2 regions of the Gordonia sp. YY1 genome follow, and region 1 is predicted to be linked to the other one. Evidence: riboswitches for the same ligand, from Rfam matches in the RefSeq annotation. Region 1 holds a riboswitch; the other holds the start of a gene.

Region 1 (4,330 bases):
TTGCGCTCGTAGACGACGTGGTCGCCGAACTCGCCCGAACCCGCCCAGGCCGCCGAGATCTCGGCGGCAGCGGAGTCGCTGACCGGCGTCGCCGGACCGGGCCCCGCAGCGTCGAGCGTCGGGGTTCGCGAATCGGTCGTCAGCGACATGTCCTTGTCCTCCGGTCGTGGGCGGCAGCGCCAGTGATCTTAGAGATATTAGGACAGCCTAAGCAAACAACTCTACGATCGATGGCGTGGCTCACATCAGCGACCGATCGGTAAGGTTACCCTATCCTGCCTGTGTTTGAATGGGTCCCATGCAGACGCATCTGGACCGAGTGACCGACCTGCTCGACGGTTTCACCCCGTACGCCGACGTCCAGGCCGAGCGCTACCGGGACGCCGGACTGTTCCGCGGCCTCCCGCTGTTCGCGAGCTTCGACGCCAGTGCCGATCGCATCCCCGAGGCGCCGGCCGTCACCGATGCGTCGACCGACGGACCGCGGACGCTCAGCTACTCCGACCTGCGTGCCGCCTCGCTGCGTCGTGCGGCAGGTTTCGTCGAGGCCGGACTCCGGCCCGGACAACGCGTCGTCCTGCAGCAGAACAACTCCCTCGACTTCGTCGTGAACCTGTTCGGTCTGCTCCGCGCGGGCATCGCCCCGGTGATGACCCTGCCCGCCCACCGGATCACCGAGATCGCCCACCTCGCGGCCGGCGCCGGGGCCGTCGCCTACATCGGCGAGGACGGACGGCGCGGCTTCGACTTCCGGGATCTCGCCACCGAGCTGCAATCCCGCGTCCCGGACGTCGAGCACGTGTTCATCTCCGGCGATCCCGGTCCGTTCCGGGCCGCACCGGATACGGACCCCGCCGCGGTCGACCTCCCGTCCCCGCCGGATCCCGGTCTCCCGGCGCTGTTCCTGGTCTCGGGCGGCACCACCGGTCTGCCCAAACTGATCGCGCGCACCCACGACGACTACGACCTCAATGCGCGACTGTCGAGCGACGTCGCGAACCTGACGGCCGACGACACGTACCTGGTCGCGCTGCCCGCGGCCCACAACTTCCCGCTGTGCTGCCCGGGCATCCTCGGCGTCCTCGGCGTCGGCGGCCACGTCGTCTTCACCGACAACCCCAGCCCCGACCACACCTTCGACCTCATCGAACGCCACCGCGTCACGGTGACCGCGCTGGTCCCCGCCCTCGCGCAGCTGTGGTGCGCGGCGACCGAGTGGGAACCCGCGGACATCAGCTCCCTGCGACTCCTCCAGGTCGGCGGCGCCAAGCTGGCCCACCCCGACGCCGTCGCGCTCGACGAGGCGCTCGGCGACGTGGTCCAGCAGGTGTTCGGCATGGCCGAGGGGCTCATCTGCTACACCCGGCCGGACGAACCGCGCGATCTCGTCCACGAGGTGCAGGGTTCACCGATGTCCGAGTTCGACGAGGTGCGCGTCGTCGACGACCAGGGCGCCGACGTTCCCGACGGCGAAGAGGGCGAACTGCTGGTGCGCGGCCCGTACACGATCCGCGGGTACTACCGGGCGGACGCCCACAACGAGAAGTCCTTCACCCCCGACGGCTTCTACCGATCGGGGGACAAGGTGACCCGCCTGCCCTCCGGACACCTGTCGGTGACCGGCCGCATCAAGGACACCGTCGTCCGGGCCGGCGAGAACGTCGCTGCCGACGACGTCGAGGAGAACCTGCTCGCACACCCGTCGGTGCGACAGGTCGCGGTGGTCGGGCTGCCCGACGATGCGCTAGGTGAGAAGATCTGCGCCGCGGTCGTGCTCTCCCACGACCATCCGCCGGCCCAGCCGCTCGAACTGGCCGCGCTCCGCACGTTCCTCGCCGACCGCGGCCTCGCGTCGTTCAAGCTCCCCGACGTGGTCCGCATCGTGCGGTCCCTGCCCGTCACCGCCGTCGGCAAGATCGACAAGAAGGTCCTGCGTACGACGCTGCTGGCGGGATGAGCCGGTTGAGCCGCCCTTCCCGCTGGTTGAGCCGCCCTTCCCGCTGGTTGAGCCTGTCGAAACCTCACACGGGCGCGAGCTCCACGATTCCCGGGTGATGGTCGAGGTAGTCCTTGGTGAACGAACACACCGGCCGGATCCGCGCGTTGTGTTCACGGGCGAAATGGATGACCGTCCGGGTGAGACGCGTCGCAAGCCCGTGGCCGGTGTACTCGTCGTAGAGCACGGTGTGCAGAACGGTGATGGTCGTCTGGCCGTCGACGGTCTCCATCGAATAGCCGAGTACGCCGACGAGATCGCCCGCAACCCAGAGTTCGAACCGTTCGCGGTCGGGATTGTGCACCACCTGAGCGATCTGCTGCAGGATGGACCTCGCCGATTGCGGCGGTCGATGCCGGTTCTTGCGTAGCACCTACACCTCCTCATGTCGTCACCGTCTGCGGGTCACCGGCATCACGCCACTTCTTGACGTTCGGCCCCCTGTGACTAGGGTCACACCCTACCTTACGGATCCGTAACTGCTGAGAAAGGGTCTCGATCTGCCTGGCATCGGGTGGCTGCTCCGCGGACGTTGTATGGTGGCGAGCGCAACACAACTACACACCGCGGGGGCTCTCACGATGACCGAGGGCTGAGATGGCGACGGGCGGTCGCCGACCGCTCGAACCTGTCCGGGTAATGCCGGCGTAGGGAGACCATCATGGGCACACGTGTATCCACCACACCCACCACTGCAACCTTCGAAGACGGCGGACTGACCACGGGACCGATCGAGGGCAGTTCCAAGCACTACCTCGCCGTCGATCATCTCCGCGTACCGCAGCGTCGGATCCACCTCACCAACGGCGAACACCTCGACGTCTACGACACCTCGGGTCCGTACACGGACACCGAAACCGAGATCGATGTGGAGCGCGGACTGCCGAAGACCCGCGACTCGTGGCACCGCCCGGAACCGATCGACGGCGCGAGCACCCAGCTCGCGTGGGCACGAGCGGGGATCATCACCGACGAGATGCGGTTCATCGCCGCGCGTGAGGGCGTCGACGCCGAACTCGTCCGCTCCGAGGTGGCCATCGGTCGCGCGGTGATCCCGGCCAACCATCGTCACCCCGAATCGGAGCCGATGATCATCGGCAAGCGGTTCGCGGTGAAAATCAATGCGAACATCGGGAATTCGGCGGTGCGCAGCTCGATCGCCGACGAGGTCGAGAAGATGGTGTGGGCCACGCGTTGGGGCGCCGACACGATCATGGACCTCTCGACCGGCGCCGACATCCACACCACGCGCGAGTGGATCCTGCGCAACTCCCCCGTACCGGTCGGCACCGTGCCCATCTATCAGGCACTCGAGAAGGTGAACGGCGATCCGGTCGCCTTGACGTGGGAGATCTACCGCGACACCGTGATCGAGCAGGCAGAGCAGGGAGTCGACTACATGACGGTGCACGCCGGGGTCCTGCTCCGCTACGTGCCGCTGACCGCCCGGCGGGTCACCGGAATCGTCTCCCGAGGCGGTTCGATCATGGCCGCCTGGTGTCTGGCTCACCACGAGGAGTCGTTCCTGTACACGCACTTCGACGAACTGTGCGAGATCTTCCGCCGCTACGACATCACCTTCTCCCTCGGCGACGGACTACGGCCGGGGTCGATCGCGGACGCCAACGACGAAGCCCAGTTCGCCGAACTGCGCACCCTCGGCGAACTCACCACCATCGCCAAATCCCATGGCGTGCAGGTGATGATCGAGGGACCCGGACACATCCCGATGCACAAGATCGCCGAGAACGTGCGCCTGGAGGAAGAACTCTGCGAAGAGGCACCCTTCTACACACTGGGTCCCCTGGCCACCGACATCGCACCCGCCTACGACCACATCACCTCCGCGATCGGTGCGGCGATGATCGCCCAGGCGGGAACGGCGATGCTCTGTTACGTGACGCCCAAGGAGCATCTCGGGCTGCCCGACCGCGACGACGTGAAGGTCGGCGTCATCACGTACAAGATCGCGGCCCACTCCGCAGACCTCGCGAAGGGGCATCCCCGGGCACAGGAACGTGATGACGCATTGAGCAAGGCGCGCTTCGAGTTCCGCTGGATCGACCAGTTCAACCTCGCCCTCGACCCGGACACCGCCCGCGAGTACCACGACGAGACCCTGCCGGCCGAACCCGCGAAGACAGCTCACTTCTGCTCGATGTGTGGTCCCAAGTTCTGCTCGATGCGGATCTCCGCCGACGTGCGCGCCTACGCGGAGGAGAACAACCTGGTGACCGCCGAGGACATCGACCGCAAGATCGCCGAGGGCATGGCCGCGAAGTCGGCCGAGTTCGCCGAGGGCGGCAACCGCGTGTACCTGCCCCTCGAGGCCAG
Region 2 (4,330 bases), on a different contig from region 1:
GGATTCCCAGTCCGGTGCCGATCGGCGAACCGAGCGGCATCACCGCGGCGACACCGAGGTCGGCGAGTCGCGCGGCGAGAACCGGGTCGTCGTTGGTGTAGGCGAGCACCACGAAGCCGTCGGCCACCAACGAGGCCGCGGCGTCCACGAGTTCGACGGCATCCGGCATCAGGGTGCGCTCGTCGGCCACCACCTCGAGTTTCACCCAGTTCGTCTCGAACGCCTCCCGGGCCAGCTGCGCGGTGAGCACCGCCTCGGCGGTGGTGTGGCAGCCGGCGGTGTTGGGCAGGACCGCGATGCCGAGACGGCGCAGCAGGTCGAAGACACCGGTCCCGGACGCGGCGTCGACGCGACGTACCGCCACGGTCGTGAGTTCGGTTCCCGACGCCACGAGGGCCCGCTCCAGGCTCGCGAGGTTTGTCGCGCCACCGGTTCCGGTGATCAGACGAGAAGAGAACTCGCGGCCGCCGATCCGGAGCGGGTCGGCGTCGGAACCGCCGGCGACGTCGACGACCTCGGACTCAGCCACCCTGCACCGCTGTCACGATCTCGACGACCGCGCCCGTGGTCATCGTGTGCTGCGACCACTGTCCGCGCGGGACGACCGCACCGTCGACGGCCACCGCGATCCCCCGGTCCGGTAGGCCGAGGCGGGCGACGACGTCCCCCACCGACACGTCGTCGCCGACGTCGAGGTTCTCTCCGTTCACGGTGATGGTCACGGTCATGCTCCTTCCAGAATTCCCAGCACATTGTCCGCAGTGCCCGGCGCGAGGACGATGCCGTTGCGCCCGTGTCCGGTCGCGACCACCGTGCGGTCGTCGACCCGCTTCACGATCGGTAACCCGTCGGCGGTGCACGGCCTCAGTCCGGCACCCGCCTCCACCAGCTCGTAGGTGCGCAGACCCGGCATCACCTCGATGGCGTCCGCGAGCAGATCGGCGACCCCACTAACCTGCGGGGTGCGGTCACCGAAACCGCCGGCCTCGTATTGCGTTGCGCCGACCACGATCCCGTCCTCGCGCGGCACCAGGTACACCGCTCGGCCGTGGAGCCGGGCACGGACCACGTGCCCAGGCGGCGGCACCGACCACCGCGTCCGGCGCAGTCTCAGGATCTCCCCTTTCGCCGCGTGGAGCGGCACGTCGGGAAGCAGTTCCGCCGTGCCGAGTCCGGCGGCGACAAGGATCTGGTCCCGCGGGCCGGCATGGTCGTGGACGTCGGCCAGGCTGCCCACCCGCGCCTCGGTGAACCGCACCCCCGCGGCGGCCCCTGCGCTGCGCAGGGTCGCCAGCAGACGACGGTTGTCGATCGACCACTCGCCCACCGCCCGGTAGCCACCGACGAGCCGCGAACTCAACGACGGCTCCAGCGAACGGATCTCGCGACCCGTGACCGTGCTGAGTGTGGCGTCGGTCCGCGGTTGTTCGGCCCAGACGAAGTCCGCGAGATGCTGCAGGTACTCGGCGTCGGCGGCGGACGCGGCGACGAACAGGGAATCGGTGGCCGTGACGATCGCGGGGTCGCCGAGACGCTTCACCAGCGTCGGCCAGCGCCGCACCGACTCCACCGACATCGCGAGCGCCGCTTCTTCACCCGGATGCCCCTCGCCGAGCAAACCGAGCATGCCGCCCGCCACCCACGACGCCCGCTCCTCGTGCCCGGCGTCGACGACGCGGACCTGCCAGCCCGCATCTGCGGCAGCGAGCGCACAGGTCAGACCGATCACGCCACCGCCGACGACGGTCAGCGCACGGTCGGGCTGCTCCGGGTGGGGTTGTTCCTCGACAACATGGCTCACGCCAGATCACCTTCCTTCGCCGGAATGACCCGGATCAGGTTCGACGGTCAGCGGAGGGTCCGCACTCTCAGCCCGGCCGGTCCGGGCTCCCGTGTGTTCTCGCGGTCCACCCTACGCCCGGCCCGCACCGGCGCGGCTAGCCTGGTCGCCGTGACGACTGCCCCCGAATCGCGTGCTCGCGAACTGCGCCGCCGCCTGGACTCCGCCCGGCTCTACCTGTGCACCGACGCGCGGCGTGAACGCGGCGACCTGCTCGAGGTCGTGAACGCCGCCCTCGCCGGCGGCGTCGACATCGTGCAGCTTCGCGACAAGGGGTCACCCGGGGAGAAGAAGTTCGGCACTCTCGAAGCCCGCGAGGAGCTCGAGATCCTCGCCGCGATGCGGGACGTCGTCGACGCCCACGGCGCATTGCTCGCGGTCAACGACCGCGCGGACATCGCCGCACTGTCCGGCGCCGACGTCCTCCATGTCGGACAGGGTGACCTGCCGCCACGGGTCGCGCGCCGGATCGTCGGCCCCGAGACGATCGTCGGTGCATCCACCCACGACCCCGGGCAGGCTGCAGCAGCCGCCGCCGACCCCGACGTCGACTACTTCTGCGTCGGCCCGTGCTGGACCACCCCCACCAAACCGGGTCGGACCGCCGCCGGGCTCGATCTGGTGACGACGACCGCCGCGGCGATGTCCGAACCCGGGACTCCGGACAAGCCGTGGTTCGCGATCGGCGGCATCGATGCTCCGCGGGTGCCGGAGGTGACCGCCGCCGGAGCGCGCCGCATCGTCGTGGTGCGGGCGATCACGGCCGCCGCCGACCCTGCTGCGGCGGCCGCGGAGCTCCTCGCACGGCTGTAGCGCCCGGGCCCGGAAATCCGCCCCGAGAAACCGCCCCGGAAAAGCACCCTCCGGGGCGGCGCCACGTGCGTATCGTCACCGGTCACGCTCTGGAGGGCGTACTCCGGGGGTCGATTTCAGGGGCGGATCACCGGGGCAGATCTCAGTGGTGAAAATCCATTTGCCGCACTCACCACAGAGGTCTAGGCTGGACCGATCATGATGTGCATCAAGCGCGCGCTCGTAACCCGCCGCAGCGGGGTCTGATTCTGACCGACCCCCCGCTGCGGGTCGGTTGCGCGCTCTTGTCGGTCATCTGTTCTTCGACCGAAATCGGCTTTCGAGATGCATCCTCTTCATCTGCCTCACCCATCCTTCTCACGACACGGACACGCGACCGCGCCGTCGGCTGACCCCATCACCGAACACTTCCGCCGTCCGCTGCCCGCGGGTATGCGCGAGGAGGTCATCGGGATGAGCTGGCAACGATTCACCGACGAATATGCGAGCGGCGGCACCATCCGGCTCGGATCGTGGTCGGTCGCACCGGCCCGTCAGGACCTCGTCGAATGCCGCGCGACCATCGCGATCGCCGATCGCATCATGTCGTGCAGCGCCGTCGCCGCCGGACCGCTCGGCGCGATGACCTCGATCCTCTACGACCTCGGCGCGCCGGTTCAGATCCTGCGACTGCACCAGCGCGAGATCGACGGCGCAATCGCCACGTTCCTGCTGTGCGAGAACAACGGCAGGCAGGCGTGGGCGTTCGGCGAGGGCAGCACCGGCGACGAGGCGAACATCGCGGCGCTGGTCTCCGGGGCCAACCGACTGCTCGGACCCGCTCCGAAGTGAGCGGGTGGGGTGCTCGCTACGCCTGCGGGTCGAGTGCCGCGATCCGCTCGCGCAGTGTAGGCCAGGCCAGGCCGAATGCCGGATGCAGCGGAAGCTGGTCGACGTGCTGTTCGGAGACCCAGCGCAGTTCCGTCGATTCGAAGTTGGCCACCGTCTGCACCGGTTCGTCGGTCTCGGCGATGACCGTCGTATAGGTCCATCCGCCGGGCGCTTCGTGGGTGACGACCGCGGCGAGAACCCGCAGTTCGTCGCCGCTGATGCCGGCTTCCTCCTCGGCCTCCCGGATCGCGGTGTCGATGGCGCCCTCGTGCGAGTCCCGGGCGCCGCCGGGCAGTGCCCAGGTACCACCCTGATGGGACCACGCGGCGCGATGCTGGAGCAGGACCCCCGTCACGCCGTCGGCCAACGGCGCCCGGAGCAGCAGACCCGCTGCGCCGTGAACACCCCAATACCGTGAACCGTCGGGATCGATCACCCAGCCGTCGCCGTCTCCGCGCACCACACCTCCTTGCAGACCCGACGAGCCGATCGCCGGATTCCTCCACCGTAAGTGAGACACGCGCGGCCTGCCAGGGCGATCCGCCGAATCAGTGAGAGGTATGGGCTCCGGCCCGACCCGACGACGGGCCGAGCCGTCGGCGCGCGACGTGCGACCGCGATGCCCGGAGGAACCCTCACCGATGGCATAGGCTGAAACACGCACGACCCGGTGAGCGATGACCCCGTTGAGTCATTTCTTCAGACAGGTCGCGGGAGCCGGAACGGGGGCCGGCGACCGAGCGGCCACACCGGAGACGATCCAGCGTTCGAGAAGGGGATCAGCTAGGTGACCGGCGATGCGTCCTC

What was found. A riboswitch is a leader RNA that binds a small molecule or an ion and turns the genes downstream of it on or off. The one in region 1 is predicted to bind thiamine pyrophosphate.
Region 2: it holds a riboswitch for thiamine pyrophosphate, as region 1 does, so the genes downstream of both, thiO (glycine oxidase ThiO) here and thiC (phosphomethylpyrimidine synthase ThiC) in region 1, are expected to answer to the same signal.

What each region holds. Positions count from the first base shown of each region.
Region 1 is NZ_WXYI01000001.1:372,117-376,446, forward strand. It holds gene BPODLACK_RS01710 (salicylate synthase) at 1-149, opposite strand, end outside; gene BPODLACK_RS01715 ((2,3-dihydroxybenzoyl)adenylate synthase) at 299-1,957, shown strand; gene BPODLACK_RS01720 (GNAT family N-acetyltransferase) at 2,022-2,369, opposite strand; TPP riboswitch at 2,553-2,667, shown strand; gene thiC (phosphomethylpyrimidine synthase ThiC) at 2,658-4,330, shown strand, end outside.
Region 2 is NZ_WXYI01000018.1:84,791-89,120, forward strand. It holds gene BPODLACK_RS19610 (thiazole synthase) at 1-529, opposite strand, end outside; gene thiS (sulfur carrier protein ThiS) at 522-722, opposite strand; gene thiO (glycine oxidase ThiO) at 725-1,801, opposite strand; TPP riboswitch at 1,795-1,904, opposite strand; gene thiE (thiamine phosphate synthase) at 1,952-2,653, shown strand; gene BPODLACK_RS19630 (hypothetical protein) at 3,107-3,484, shown strand; gene BPODLACK_RS19635 (NUDIX hydrolase) at 3,501-3,983, opposite strand; gene BPODLACK_RS19640 (hypothetical protein) at 4,311-4,330, shown strand, end outside.